One region of the Delftia sp. UME58 genome, then DNA from elsewhere that is predicted to be linked to it. Evidence: predicted binding sites of a transcription regulator. Region 1 holds the regulator's gene; the other holds the start of a gene.
What was found. Region 1 encodes FNR, which switches genes on or off when oxygen is low (the NO sensors DNR and NnrR bind a similar motif). Its sites were predicted from a motif close to TTGATNNNNATCAA; they were not measured.
Positions count from the first base shown of each region.

Region 2: A9976_RS18985 (type IV pili methyl-accepting chemotaxis transducer N-terminal domain-containing protein) is a predicted target of FNR. The motif match lies at 3,956-3,969, and genes of this name have one in related genera.

Region 1 is NZ_LZZV01000020.1:179,679-187,117, forward strand. It holds gene ccoP (cytochrome-c oxidase, cbb3-type subunit III) at 1-15, shown strand, start outside; gene ccoG (cytochrome c oxidase accessory protein CcoG) at 94-1,548, shown strand; gene A9976_RS08140 (FixH family protein) at 1,606-1,920, shown strand; gene A9976_RS08145 (hypothetical protein) at 2,101-2,388, shown strand; gene fnr (fumarate/nitrate reduction transcriptional regulator Fnr) at 2,470-3,189, opposite strand; gene hemN (oxygen-independent coproporphyrinogen III oxidase) at 3,351-4,733, shown strand; gene A9976_RS08160 (sulfite exporter TauE/SafE family protein) at 4,739-5,455, shown strand; gene A9976_RS08165 (HD-GYP domain-containing protein) at 5,525-6,874, shown strand; gene A9976_RS08170 (bifunctional diguanylate cyclase/phosphodiesterase) at 6,871-7,439, shown strand, end outside.
Region 2 is NZ_LZZV01000071.1:44,245-51,683, reverse strand. It holds gene A9976_RS19000 (trans-aconitate 2-methyltransferase) at 1-83, shown strand, start outside; gene A9976_RS18995 (MFS transporter) at 80-1,321, shown strand; gene A9976_RS18990 (response regulator) at 1,326-1,997, opposite strand; gene A9976_RS18985 (type IV pili methyl-accepting chemotaxis transducer N-terminal domain-containing protein) at 2,009-3,922, opposite strand; gene A9976_RS18980 (ChaN family lipoprotein) at 4,068-4,943, shown strand; gene A9976_RS18975 (DUF3297 family protein) at 5,022-5,279, opposite strand; gene A9976_RS18970 (DUF445 domain-containing protein) at 5,401-6,705, shown strand; gene A9976_RS18965 (arsenic resistance protein) at 6,706-7,439, opposite strand, start outside.

The DNA of each region.
Region 1 (7,439 bases):
GCAGTCCGTCAATAAGGACAGAGGGCGGCGCTGCGGCGCCGCCTTTTTGCCTTTTGAGTTTTCAGATATTCCAAAAAAACCAAGGAACCCACCATGAAGCCCGAGAACGGGGATGGCGCCGGGAAGCCTCCCCGCAAAGTCATTCCGATCACGCCTGCCGACCCGGATCCGGGCCAGCTGGTGTCGATGTTCGAGTCCGAGAAGAAGGTCTACCCGCGCTCCATCAGCGGTGTCTTCGCACGCTGGCGATGGGCCCTGGTGTTTCTCACCCAACTGCTTTTCTACGGCCTGCCCTGGCTGGAGTGGGGCCAGCGCCAGATGGTGCTGTTCGACCTGGGCGCGCGGCGCTTTTACCTGTTCGGGCTGGTGCTGTACCCGCAGGATTTCATCTACCTGGCGGGCCTGCTGATCATCTCGGCGCTGGCGCTGTTCCTGTTCACGGCCGTGGCCGGGCGCCTGTGGTGCGGCTTTTCCTGCCCGCAGACGGTCTACACCGAAATCTTCATGTGGGTGGAGCGCAAGGTCGAAGGCGACCGCAGCGCGCGCATGCGCCTGGACAAGAACGGCTGGACCTTCGAGAAGCTCTGGAAGAAGTCGCTCAAGCAGCTCCTGTGGATTGCCATTGCCCTGTGGACCGGCTTTACCTTCGTGGGCTACTTCGTGCCCATCCGCGAACTGGGCGGCGAGCTGCTGGCGCTGCAGGGCAGCTGGCAAATGTTCTGGGTGCTGTTCTACGGCTTTGCCACCTACGGCAACGCGGGCTACATGCGCGAGCAGGTCTGCAAATACATGTGCCCCTATGCGCGCTTTCAGAGCGCCATGTTCGACCGGGACACCATGATCGTCAGCTACGACACGGGCCGGGGCGAGCCACGTGCGCCACGCACCAAGAAGGTGGACTACAAGGCCCAGGGCCTGGGCGACTGCATCGACTGCAAGATGTGCGTGCAGGTCTGCCCCGTGGGCATCGACATCCGCAACGGACTGCAGTACGAATGCATCGGCTGCGGCCTGTGCATAGACGCCTGCAATTCCATCATGGACAAGATGGAGTACCCGCGCGGCCTGATCCGCCTGACAACGCAGAACGCCATGGCCGGCCTGTGGCGCCGCGCCCAGGTGCTGCGCCGCATCTTCCGTCCGCGCGTGCTGATCTACTCGGCCGTGCTGGTCGGCCTGAGCGTGGCCATGATCGTGAGCCTGGCGCTGCGCCAGTCGGTCAAGGTGGACGTGATCCGCGACCGTGCCTCGCTGTCGCGCATCGTGGCGGGCGGCAAGCTGGAGAATGTCTACCGGCTGCAGATCATGAATGCCACCGAACAGGCCCAGCGCTACCGCATCAGCGCCCATGGCCTGGACGGGCTGGAGCTGGCGTCCGAGCAGGAAGTCGAGGTCGGCCCGGCCGAGACGCGCGGCATTGCAGCGCGCCTGCAGATTCCCTACGGTTCTGCCGAGCCGGGCTCGCACACCGTATTCTTCGATATCGATGCCCTGCAAGCGGGTGCGGGCCGCACGTCCGAAAAGGCCGTGTTCCTCGTTCCCCGGTGATGTTCCTGGCAGGCGCGGCACGGTCCGCGCCTGCCGCCTGAAAGAAAGAGGTTTCCCATGTCTTCCAGTCCCCCAGTTCCCGCACCCGCCCAGGCCGCTTCGCATCCCGACGCCGGCAAGCCCTGGTGGAAGTTCGGCCATGTCTGGCTGGTGGTGGCAGGCCCGGCCGCCGTGGTGGTGGCCGCCGTGATCACGGCCATCATCGCCATCAATGGCGCCGATCCCGTGATCGACCCCGACTACTACCGCAACGGCATCACGATCAACGAGCGTGCCGATGGCGTGCGCGAAGTGCCCAAGAGCATGGCGCCCGCCGTCACCGGTCGCAACCATGCGGCCACGCCAGCGCACGACCATCCCACGGACCGCTGACCGCGCCAAGCCCCCTCACGAGGCCGCAGTCGCGGCCTTTTTGCATGGCGGATCGCATCTCCGGCATGTGCGACGGGTGAGGGTTTCCTACAGGCGCGCAGGGCGCTTCGGGGCTTGGCGCCAGGCGTTGGCGCGGCGCACAATGAAGGCGACCCCCTCTACAGCACAAGGAGATCGCTGATGTTGGCCCAACGCTGGATGTGGATTGCCTGGCCTGCCTTTCTGGCCGCCGCCGTGATGGAGATGCTGGTTTTTGCCTTTGTGGATCCGCTGCAGCTGCATTGGCTCGGCGACCTGGGCTGGTCGCGCCAGGGCATCTACACGCTGGCCTTCTTCGCCTTCTGGGGCGTGACCATGCTCTCCAGCCTGATGACCACCATGCTGGGCCGCTCGGCCCGCGATCTCAATGACGGCGTGGTCTCCGAGCCCGAACCGGACCTGGCCATGCAGGGGCTGGGGCGGGACTGAGAGAACGCCGGCCGCAATGAACAAGGCCCGCTGTCGCGGGCCTTGTTCATTGGCGGATGAATGCCTGCAGCCCCTGCAGCCTTACTGGCACTGCTGGCTATTGACGATGCGCTTGAGCGCCTCCGTGTCCAGGATGCGCAGATGGCGCTGGCGCACCTCGATGATGTTGTCGTCCGCGAACTTGGAGAACGTGCGGCTCACCGTCTCCAGCTTCAGGCCCAGGTAGCTGCCGATTTCCTCGCGCGTCATGCGCAGCACCAGTTCGGACTTGGAAAAGCCCCGCGCATGCAGGCGCTGCACCAGGTTGAGCACGAAGGCGGCCAGGCGCTCTTCGGCGCGCATGCTGCCCAGCAGCAGCATCACGCCGTGCTCGCGCACGATCTCGCGGCTCATGACCTTGTGCACATGGTTTTGCAGGGCCGTGACCTCGCGCGACAGGTCTTCCAGCTTGTCGAAGGGCATGACGCAGACTTCGGCGTCTTCCAGCGCGACGGCATCGCAGGTGTGGTGGTCGTTGACGATGCCGTCCAGGCCGATGATCTCGCCGGCCATCTGAAAGCCCGTGACCTGGTCGCGTCCGTCCTCGGTGGCCACGCAGGTCTTGAAGAAGCCGGTGCGGATGGCGTACAGCGAGGTGAAGGCCTCGCCGTTGCGAAACAGCAGGCCTCCGCGCTTGACCTTGCGGCGCGTGGCCACGATGTCGTCGATGCGCTGCATCTGCTCGGCATCCAGGCCCATGGGCATGCACAGTTCGCGCAGGTTGCAGTTGGAGCAGGAGGCTTTGATGGTCTGAAGGTTCATGGAGTGATAAACATCAGCGGCACACAGCGTGCCGGCGGTGACCTCGTGGATTGCGATGAGTTGGATCAAATTGTCGCAGCAGTGCCTCAAACAACTCTTGATATGAGTCAAGGACATGACCGATGTGCTGCGGCACAGTCAAGGTATTAGAGGAAAAACCCATGACCGCTGTCACCCCAGAGCTGCTGCGTCGCTTTGACGTACCGGGGCCCCGATACACCTCGTTCCCTACCGCCGACCGCTTTGTCGAGGCCTTTGGTGCAGAGGACTATATCCTGGCGCTGCAACAACGCAAATCGAGTACCGCAGCGCGTGCCATGCCTTTGTCGCTGTATGTGCACGTGCCCTTTTGCGAGTCGCTGTGCTACTACTGCGCCTGCAACAAGATCGTGACGCGCCACCACGATCGCGCCGCCGTCTACCTGGACTACCTGGCGCGCGAGATGGCCTTGCACACGGCCCATTGCGGCAAGGGCCAGACCGTCAGCCAGCTGCACCTGGGCGGCGGCACGCCCACCTTCTTCTCCGACGACGAGCTGCGTACGCTGATGGGCCTGTTGCGCGAGCATTTCAAGCTGGAGCCGGGCGGCGAATACTCCATCGAGGTCGATCCGCGCACCGTCAGCGTCGAGCGCCTGGCCGTGCTCAAGGAGCTGGGCTTCAACCGCCTGAGCTTCGGCGTGCAGGACTTTGACGAGCAGGTGCAGATCGCGGTGCACCGCGTGCAGCCGGCAGAGCAGGTGTTCGAGCTGGTGGCGGCCGCGCGGCAGCTGGGCTTTGCCTCCATCAACGTGGACCTGATCTACGGCCTGCCCAAGCAGACGCCCGAATCCTTCGAGCGCACGCTGGCCCAGGTCAACGCGCTGCGGCCCGACCGCATCGCGCTCTATGCCTATGCCCACCTGCCCGAGCGCTTCAAGCCGCAGCGGCGCATTGCGGCCGAGGATCTGCCGCAGGGGGCCGACAAGCTGGCCATGCTGTCGCGTTCCATCGCCGCATTCATGGACGGTGGCTATGTCTACGTGGGCATGGACCACTTCGCCCTGCCCGAGGACTCGCTGGCCGTGGCCAAGCGCCAGGGCCGGCTGCACCGCAACTTCCAGGGCTACAGCACCCAGCCCGACTGCGACCTGATCGCGCTGGGCGTCTCGGCCATCGGCAAGGTGGGCGCCAGCTACAGCCAGAACGCCAAGACGCTGGAGGAGTACTACGACGCCATCGACGCCAGCCACCTGCCCGTGGTGCGGGGCCTGGCGCTGTCGCGCGACGACCTGGTGCGCCGCGCCGTCATCATGGCCATCATGTGCCAGGGCGCCGTGCTGTTCGAACCCATGGAGCAGGCCTGGCTGCTGGGCTTTCGCGAGTACTTCGCGCCCGAGATGGCGGCCCTGGAGGACCTGCAGGCCAAGGGCCTGGTGCAGATCAGCGACGAGGGCTTCCAGGTCACTCCCATGGGCTGGTACTTCGTGCGCGGCGTGGCCATGCTGTTTGACCGATATCTGCAGGCGGACAAGAACCGGGCGCGGTTTTCGAGGATCATCTAGGCCCCATGCTGTTGTCGCTGCTCTGGACCGCTTTGATCATGGGGCTCGTCGGCGGGCCCCATTGCCTTGCCATGTGCGCGGCGCCCTGCGGCGTGGTCACGGGCGGGGCGGGGCGGGGCGGCGGCTCCCAGGTGGTGGCCGTGCATGGATTGCAAGGCCGGCTGTGGCTGCGCACGGCGCTGTTCCATGGCGGACGTCTGGCCGGCTATGCCAGCCTGGGCGCTGCCTCGGCCATGGCCATGGAGAGCCTGTCCTGGCTCACCAGCCAGACCACGGCGCTGCAGCCGTTCTGGACACTGACCCATGTCGCCGTGATGGCCTGGGGCCTGGCCATGATGGTGCAGGCCCGCCAGCCCGCCTGGCTGGAGTCTGCCGGCCGCGCCGCCTGGCGGCGCGTGCAGCCCTGGGTGTCGGCGCCGGGCGGCACGCTGGCGGCAGGCTATGCCTGGGCGCTCATGCCTTGCGGACTGCTGTATTCGGCCGTGCTGGTCGCCGCGCTCAGCGGCGGCCCGTTGCAGGGCGCGCTGGCCATGGCGGCCTTTGGTGCGGGCAGCGGCCTGTGGCTGGTGGCCGGCCCCTGGTTGTGGCGGCTGGGACGGCAGCGCCTGAACGGCCTGCGCGCCGAATGGGGCACGCGCCTGGCCGGCCTGATGCTGGTGGGCGTGGCCGTGTGGGCGCTGTGGATGGACCTGATCTACAAGCCCAGCCTCTGGTGCCGTTGAGCAACAACTGGGGCCGGACTTGGGCCCTGGGGCCGCGTATTGGCTGCGAGGCTCTCAGAACTGGAGATAATGCCCGAATCATCGGCTTACATATTGCCGATTCCTTCAGCCTCGGGGCCGTTGCCGCGCGTGAACCATTCCGTCCTCATCGATATCCGAGACCTCCGTCCGGGCATGTTTGTCCAGCTCGATGTTGGGTGGCTGAACCATCCCTTTCCGGTCAGCAGCTTCAAGATCACCTCCAGCGCACAGATCCAGACCCTGAAATCCCTGGGCCTGGAAGTGGTGCGCTGTGTTCCGCACAAAAGCGACACCTGGCCCGCCGAGGTGCGCAACCCGCCGCCGCAGGAGCTGCCGCCCGTCGTGGAGGCCCCCGAGCCTGCGCCCGCCGAACTTTCGCCCGCAGCACCGCTGCTGCTGTCCGTGCCCGACTGGCGCGGCCGGCTGGAGGACTGCAATGCGCGCTTTCAGAAAGTGGAGCGCGGCTATGTGGCCATAGAGACCACCATTGCCAGCGCGCCCGAGCAGGCTCGCATGCCCACCGAGGCCCTGGTCGATGGCTGCCTGGCCGAACTGGCGGGCCCGCAGGACGTGGCCATTCACCTGCTGTCCGATGGCGTGGGCAGCAGCCAGAGCGTGCATGCCGTCAACGTGACCGTGCTCAGCCTGCTGCTGGGCCGGGCCCTGGGCCTGGAGGCATCGTTGCTGCGCGACCTGGGCCTGGCGGCGCTGCTGCATGACGCGGGCAAGCCCGTGGCCGGTGTCGACGGCATGCATGGCCTGGCCCTGGAGCCTTCCGTGCCCGACGTCCTGCGCGAGCGCTACGAGCGCCATGTGGGCGAATCCGTGGCCATTGCCATGCGCATGGGCCTGTCGGCCCAGGTCACCACGGCCATCGCCCAGCACCATGAATGGGCCGATGGCACGGGGTTCCCGTTGAGCCTGGTGGCCGAAGACATGGAGCTCACGGGCCAGATCCTGGCCCTGGTCAACACCTACGACCGCCTGTGCAATCCCGGCGATGCACAGACGCCGCATACGCCGCATGAGGCCCTGTCCCTGCTGTTCAGCCGGCTGCGCGACAAGTTCGCCGCGCCCGTGCTCAATGGCTTCATCCGCATGATGGGCGTGTTCCCGCCGGGCTCGGTGGTGGAGCTGACCGACGGGCGCCATGCCATGGTCATGTCCGTGAATGCATCACGCCCGCTTAAGCCCTCGGTGATGGTCCACGATGCCGGCGTGCCGGCCGCGCAGGCGCCCGTGCTGGCGCTGGAGCTGTTTCCCGAGCTGGGCATACGCCGGGGCGTGGCGCCGGCGCAGCTGCCGCGCGATGCGCTGGACTACCTGTCGCCGCGCCGGCGTGTCTGCTATTACTTTGAACGGGCGGTGGAGTTGGATCCACCGAAGGTGGCGTCTTGAACAAGCAAGCGCTCAACCGCGCCTGGCCCCGTCTGCTCGATGCACTGCAGGAGGCCCTGTGGCTGATCGATGCGCGCACCCTGAAAGTGCTGCGCGCCAACGCCGCCAGCGAATCCGTCACCGGCTATGAGGCCGATGCGGCCCCGGGCCTGCCCGTGCAGGTGCTGGCCGCCACACCGCAGCAGCAGGCTTTCTGGAGCGATCCCTTCAACTGGCAGGCCGGAGCCCAGTTCATTGCCGAGGTGCGCCGCGCCGATGGCCAGCTGGCGCCCGTGGAGATGCGCGTGCGCGCGCTCGACGGCGAGGTGCTGCTGGTCAGCATGCTGGACCGGCGCGAGCAGGCATTGCACGAGGCCGAGTTCGAAAGCCTGCTGGGCGAGCTGCGCGCCACGCTGGAGTCCGCGGCCGACGCCATCCTGGTCTGCGATCCCGATGGCCGCATCCGCGCCTTCAACCACCGCTTTGCCACGCTCTGGGGCATTCCCGAGGCGCTGCTGGTGCGCCGCAACGACGCGGCCATCCTCGATCACCTGACCGGCCAGGTGCGCGATGCCCAATCCTACGC
Region 2 (7,439 bases), on a different contig from region 1:
TCGAGCGCATCGAACGCATCGAGTCGCGCGAGTTTCCGATGGCGCCGCTGGCCGTGCTCGTGGCGCGCAAGGCAGCACAATGAGCACCGCCCGCCCTCGCCCGGTCTGGCTGCTCCAGGCACTTTTCGGCTGGCTGCACCTGGCGCTCACGGCGCCCAGCGTCTACCTCTGGCTGGGCCTGCCCCTGGTCATGCGCCAGCATGGCTGGTCGGGCACGGCCATCGGCCTGTTCCAGCTGGCGGGGCTGCCCGCGCTGATCAAGTTCGCGCTGGCCGCGCCCGTGGAAGCGCGCAGCGCGAACGGCCAGCCGCGCTACCGCGCCTGGGCGCTGGCCCTGTGCCTGGCCTATGCAGCCGTGCTGCTGGCCCTGGGCTGGCAGCAGTTGCTGGCCGAGCGCCTGTGGCTGTTCGGCCTGGCCTTCGCGGCCGCGCTGGCCGCCACCTGGGCCGACATTCCCGTCAGCGCCCTGGCCATCCGCCTGCTGCCAGCATCCGAGCGCATGCGCGCCGGGGGCGTGCGCTCGGCGGCGCTGTCGCTGGGCGCCATCGTGGGCGGCGGGATGATGCTGCTCATGCAGGCGAAATGGGGCTGGCGCGCGCCCTTCCTCTGCCTCGCCGGCGCGCTGGTCCTGGGCGCCCTGCTGCTGGCCTGGGTGGTGCGCCATGAGCCCGAGGACGCACCATCGCCGCGGCCGCTGCCAACTGCTGAAGCGGGCTTGGCCGCCATGGTGCGGGGCTACGGCGCCCAGCCCGGCGCCTGGCGCTGGACCCTGGTGCTGGTCAGCTACTTCCCCTTCATCGGCGCGGCCTGGTTCTACCTGAAGCCGCTGATGCTGGACCACGGCTTCGCGCCCGCCCAGGCCGCCCTGCTGGCCGGCATGGGCGGCGGCGTGGTGGCCGCGCTGGCGGGCGCGGCCTCGCCCCAGCTCACGCGCCGCCTGGGCACCCGGCGCGCCCTGCCCCTGTATGCGGGCTGCAACGTGGCGGCGCTGGCGCTGCTGGCGACCGTCATCGCAGCCGGCGCCCCGGCCCCGGGCCTGGTCGCGGCCGTGGCCTGCGTGGCAGCAGCCATGGGAGCCTCCTCGGCCTGCGTCTTCGGCCTGATGATGCAATTCGCCCGCCCACGCTGGCAGGCCTTCGACTACGGCCTGCAGGCCAGCCTGTTCGCCGCCAGCCGCATGCTGGTGCCGCTTGCGGCCGGCGTGGCGCTGGACGCCATGGGCGCGGCAGCCATGCTCACCGGGCTGACCGTGGCAGCCGCGCTGGCGTGGGTGTGGGCGCTGCGGTGTGCGGGGGATGGTTGGGCTTCAGCCACAGCGTAGGCCGCTAATCCCGCTGCCGCTCCGACGCATACACCGCCGCCTGCACGCGCGAACTCAGGCCGAGCTTGCGCAGGATGTGCTGGACGTGGATCTTGACCGTGGTCTCGGCAATGTCCAGCGTGCGGGCGATTTCCTTGTTGCTGGCGCCGCGGGCGATCTGGACCAGCACCTCTTCCTCGCGCGGGGACAGCGGCGAGGCCGGGACCTCGTCCGGCTCGGGCGCCTGGGGCTCGGGCGCGCCCTGGGACTGGAAGGCTGCCACCAGCTTGCCCATCATCTCGGGGCTGACCACGGGCTCGCCGCGTGCGGCGCGGCGCAGGGCCTCGGACAGCAGGTCGCCGTCGATGGTCTTGAGCAGATAGCCCTGGGCGCCGTTGCGCAGCGCGGCCGCCAGGTCCTGGCCGTCCTCGCTCACGGTGAGCATGACGACACGGCTGCCCGGCGAGGCCGCGCGCAGGCCCGCGATGGCATCGACGCCCAGCACGCCGGGCAAGTGGTTGTCCAGCAGGATGACCTGGGGCGCCAGCGCGGGCACCAGGCGCAGGGCCTCGCCCGCGTCGCCGGCCTCGCCGACCACGCGCAGGCCTGCGTCCTGGGCGATGAGGGCGATCAGGCCGCGGCGGAACAGCGTGTGGTCGTCGATGACGAAGACGGAGATGGGGCTGGCGAAGGACATGGGGCGGCGGCCTACTGGGTGTTCAAGGGAAGGGCCTGCGCGGGCGGCGGCACGGAGGCACCGGCCGAGGCCGAAGGAGGCAGCTCGATCAGCACGCGCGTGCCCTCGCCGGGGCGGGAGTGCACATGGACCAGCGCCTGCGCCAGCAAGGCGCGCTCGCGCATGATGCCCAGGCCCACATGCAGCGAGTCCGGCGCAACGTCGGCGGGGATGAAGCCGCAGCCGTCGTCGCAGACCTCGAAGCGCCAGGGGTGGCGTCCGACGCGCAGCTGCACATGCCTGGCACCCGCGTGCTTGCGCACGTTGGACAGCGCCTCCTGCACCATGTGCAGCACCTGGATCTGCACGTCGGGCGCCAGCGGCAGGCCCTGGCCCGACATGGTCAGCGAGGTGGCGATGCCCGTCTGGTGCTCGAACTTGGACAGCGTGGCGCGCAGCGCGGCCTCGATGTCCTCGGCGCTGGTGCGCGTGCGGAAATGCACGAGCAGCTCGCGCACGTCGGCATAGCATTCGCGCACGCCGACTTCCAGTTCGTCCAGGCTGCGGTCGCGCGCCTCGTCGCGGCCCTTGGCCACGGCGTCGCGCAGCAGCTGGGTCTGTATCTTGAGAAAGGCCAGCGACTGGGCAATGGAGTCATGCAGCTCGCGTGCGATCAGGCCGCGCTCCTCGGCCACGGCGGCCTCGCGCTCCAGCGCCGTGGCGCGCAGGCTTTCCATGGCGCTGGCCAGGTGGCGCGCCATGGCGGACAGCAGGTCGCGCATGCCATCCGTGAGCACCACGGTGGAGCGAAAGAACAGGTTGACCTCGCCCAGCAGGCGCTGCTGCAGTTGCACGGGGATGCTGACCACGGTCCGGAAGCCGGCCTCGCGGCAGTGCGGCAGCTGCAGGTCGCTGGCCGGCGTGATGGGGATCACGCGCAACCGCGCCTGCTCGCGCGGCTGGCCGCACAGGCAGGCTCCCGTGTGCAGGCAGTGCTCCTGCACCGACATGGACTGGGGCAGGCCGTCGCCGGCCAGCAGCACGTAGCGCTCGTTGGCCTCGTCGGACCAGCGCACCGTGGCCGCATCGGCCTGGGCCGCCAGGCGGACCTGGCGCACAAAGCCTTCGGCCAGGGCCTGGAGGCTGGCGGCCTCCGACGCCTGCACGCTGACCGCGTACAGCGCCTGCAGCTGCTGGTGCTGCACGTTGAGGCTGGCGGTCTTCTCGCGCACCTTGTCTTCCAGCTCGGCGTGCGAGCTTTGCAGCGACTGGGCCATGAGGTTGAAGCCGGCGGCCAGCTGGCCGAACTCGTCATCCACCTCCACGCGCATGCGCGTGTCCAGGTGTCCGCGGCGCATGCGCTCCAGCGCCGAGCGCAGCTGGCCCACGGGATGCAGCACCAGCCAGTAGCTGGTGGCCATGAAACTCACGGCCGCGATGATGGCCAGCGCCATCAGGCACATCTGGAACAGGTGCAGGATGGCCGTCCAGCGCGAGAGCCGGTCCTCGATGGCCTCGACGAAACCGTCCACCTCGCGCACGAAGGCGTCGGCGCTGCCCATGATGGCTTGCGCATCCACATGGTCCTCGGCCTGCCACTGCGTGCGCAGCGCACTCCAGTCGCCGCGTATGCGCTCGTAGCGCGCGCTGACCACATCGCTCCAGGGCACGAACAGCGGCCGCGACATGTCGCCGCTGCGCAGCAGGTCCAGGCTGACGTCGAACTGCCGTGCGCGCGCCTGCCACTGCGCAGGCGCCTCGTTCTGGCGCGCCATGGCCATGCGCACCATGCTCATGCGCAGCCGTCCGGCCTCGTTCACCGCCGCCGCGCCGCCCTCCAGCTGCCAGGCCACCCACAGCGTGAAACCGATCGATGCCACGGCCGCGAGCAGGCAGGCCGCGCCCATGAGCAGCAGCTTGGTCGAAAGCGAGGGCTTGCCATGCATGACTGCAATGTAGCCATTGCACACCGGCGCGTCTTGACCTGAATCAAGCGCCATCCATTGCCGCAAAGGCTGGCACCTGCGGCTGCCCCCAATGCCCACAGGGCCTATGGAGCCCCCGGGCGAGGCCAGTGTTTAGCATGGGGCCATGCAAGTCCGCTCCATCCCCCGCCCCTTCATCCGCAACCCCGGCCTCGCCGGCCTGGCTGCGGCCGCATTGCTGGCGGCAGCCCTTGCCGGCTGCGCCAGCTCCTCCGCCCCGGCGCGGGACTGGACGCAGCAGTTGCAGCGCTGGTCCGACGCGCCCATCGTGCTGCTGGGCGAGCAGCACGATGCGGTCGCCCACCAGGCCTGGCAGCAGGCCACGGTGGAGCAGTTGGCAAAACAGGAGCGCCTGGCCGCGCTGGTGATCGAGATGGCGCCGCGCACCGGCTCCACCGCGTCCCTGCCGCGCGATGCCTCCGAGGACGCGGTGCAGCAGGCCCTGCAATGGCAGGACGCGGCCTGGCCCTGGCCGCGCTACCGCGGCGTGGTCATGGCCGCCGTGCGCGCGGGCGTGCCCGTGCTGGGCGGCAACCTGCCGCGCGCCGACATGAAGCAGGCCATGCGCAACGAGAATCTGGACACCCACCTGCCGCCCGAGGGCTGGCAGCGCCAGCTCGACGCCATCCGCGAAGGCCACTGCGGCCTGCTGCCCGACGCCCAGCTGCCGCCCATGGCCCGCATCCAGCTGGCCCGCGATGCCAGCATGGCCGAGGTGGCCAGGGCCGCAGTCAAGCCCGGCAAGACCGTGCTGCTGGTGGCCGGGCGCGGCCACGTGCTGCGCGGCGTGGGCATTCCCAGCTGGCTGCCCGAGGCCGCAGGCGCCAAGGTGGCCGTGGCGCAGGCGGGGGAGACATCGGTGGCGCAGGCGCCGGATGTGGATTGGCTGCAGAAGACGGATGCCCTGCCCGCCAAGGACCACTGCGCCGAGCTGCGGGAGAAGTTCAGGAATCCGCCGGCGCCGCGGGCCGATGCGAGCTGAAGCCCGCTGATTCCTGAAGAGGCTGCGGCCGGCCTTGCGACCGGCCGGTCAAGCCTGTGGCGGCACAGGCGCAGGAAATCAGCGGTAGAAGGCTTCCACGGCGCCCTTGAGCTTGATCAGCAGGGGCCTTCCCTTGCGGTCCACCGTCTTGCCGGCAGGCACCTTGATCCATCCCTCGCTCACGCAGTATTCCTCCACATCGAAGCGCTCGTTGCCGTTGAAGCGGATGCCGATGTCGTGCTCGAACACGGCGGCCACATGGTGCGGGCTGCGCGGGTCGATGGACAGGTGGTCGGGCAGTGCGGGGCGATCGGCGGGTGCGTTGGCGTCGGTCATGGTCTTGTTCTCGCAAGAGGGTTCTGAAGAAAGCCGGTATTGTCAGCGCAATTCGCAGGCAGGCGCTGGCTGACAGGCTTTGGCGGCAGGCATCGTCATGCGGATGGCGGACGGGCGTCGTATGCTGCGCTCCATGCTGTCGCCAGAGCAACGTCAAACACTGAAGTCGGCCAAGCGCCTGCCGCTGGCGCTGCTGCTGTTCGTGGCGCTGGGCTTCGTGGCCTCGTCCGTGGCGGCGGGGCACTGGCAGCAGGTGCCGCTGTGGCTGGCCTGCATCAAGGCCGTGACCGAGGCCTCGCTGGTCGGCGCGCTGGCCGACTGGTTTGCGGTGTCGGCGCTGTTCCGGCGCATTCCGCTGCCCCTGGTCGGGCGCCACACGGCCATCATTCCGCGCAACAAGGACCGCATCGGCGAGAACCTGGCGAATTTCGTGCGCGACAAGTTCCTGGACGGGCCTTCGCTGGTGGCGCTGATCGAGCGCCATGATCCTGCGCGCGTGCTGGCCGGCTGGCTGACCACGCCTGCCAACAGCGCCCTGCTGGGGCGGCAGGTGGCGCGGCTGGCGCTGGCGGCGCTGGAGATGGTGCAGGACCGGCAGGTGGAGCGGTTCCTGACCCAGGCATTCAAGGCCTTGCTGGCCCAAGTGGACCTGCCCCGCGCGGCGGCGGATCTGTTGTCGGGCCTGACCAAGGACGGCCGCCACCAGGCCGTGCTGGACGATGTGCTGGCCCGCGTCAGCGGCGTGCTGCGCGAGGCCGAGACCCATGTGCTGATCGCCCAGACCATCGTGCTGTGGCTCAAGCGCGAGCATCCGCTCAAGGAAAAGATGCTGCCCACGGACTGGCTCAGCGACAAGGGCGCCAGCGCCATTGCGGGCGCGCTCGACAGCCTGCTGCAGGACATTGCCAGCAATCCAGAACACCACATGCGCAAGGCCTTCGACGCCTCCGTGGACCGGCTGGTCACACGGCTGCAGTCCGACCCTGCCATGTCCGAGCGCGCCGAGCGGCTGCGCCACTACCTGCTGCACGACGAGAAGCTGGCCGGCTACCTGCGGGCGCTGTGGCTGGGACTGCGCGCCAAGCTGCAGGCGGACCTGGCCAACGAGCATTCGCAGGTGGCGCGCAAGACCGCCGCCATGGGCCGCTGGCTGGGCCAGTCGCTGGCGCACGACGAGGCGCTGCGCAGTTCCATGAACGAGCGCCTCAAGCGCTGGGCCCAGGCGCTGGCGCCCGATGTCTCGCAGTTCCTGGCCCAGCACATTGCCGATACCGTGCGGCGCTGGGATGCGCGCGAGCTGTCCGAGCTGATCGAGCTGCACATCGGCAAGGACCTGCAGTACATCCGCATCAACGGCACCGTGGTCGGCGGTGCCGTGGGGCTGCTGCTGTTCCTACTATCCAATGCGGGGCGGCTGTGGGCCTGATCACTGGCCGGCTGGCGGGTCCCGGCCCCACAGCGCAATCACGCGCACATAGGCCAGTTCGGCCAGCAGCTCCACCAGCGTCTGCGTGACGATGACGGCCGGCAGCACGGGAATGGCGCCAGGCACGGCCAGGGCCAGCGGCAGCACGACCAGCGAATTGCGCGTGCCCGCGCTGAACGCGACGGCGCGGCCCGAGGCTGCCGGGAGCCGGAAGGCGCGCGCCACCAGCCAGCCCAGTACGGGCGCTGCCACCGCGAAGGCCGCGTAGACGGGCACCACGCTCCAGGCCGCGTGCGTGGCCGGGCCCAGCTGGGGCAGCACGGAGGCGATCACCACGAACAGCACCAGCGCCGTGGCCGGCACGGGCAGCAGGCCCAGCCATGCCGAGGCGCTGGCCGCGCGACGGCTGCGGGCGGCCCACAGCTGGGTGGCGGCGGCCAGGGCCAGCGGCACGGCGATCAGCCAGACAAAGGCGTGCAGGAAAGGCCCGGCCTGGACCAGCCGCGCCGCATCGTCACCCAGGAACAGGCCCAGATAGCCGGGCAGGGCCAGCATCTGCGCGATCAGCAGGGCCGGCGTGGCCGCCAGCAGCAGGCGCGCGTCGGCGCGCCCCAGGTGGGAGAAGGTGACCACGTAGTCGATGCAGGGCGCCAGCATCACCAGCAGCGCGCCCAGGCGCAGCAGGGGGGCGGCGGGCAGGAACTGCAGCAGGGCCCAGACCAGCAACGGCACCA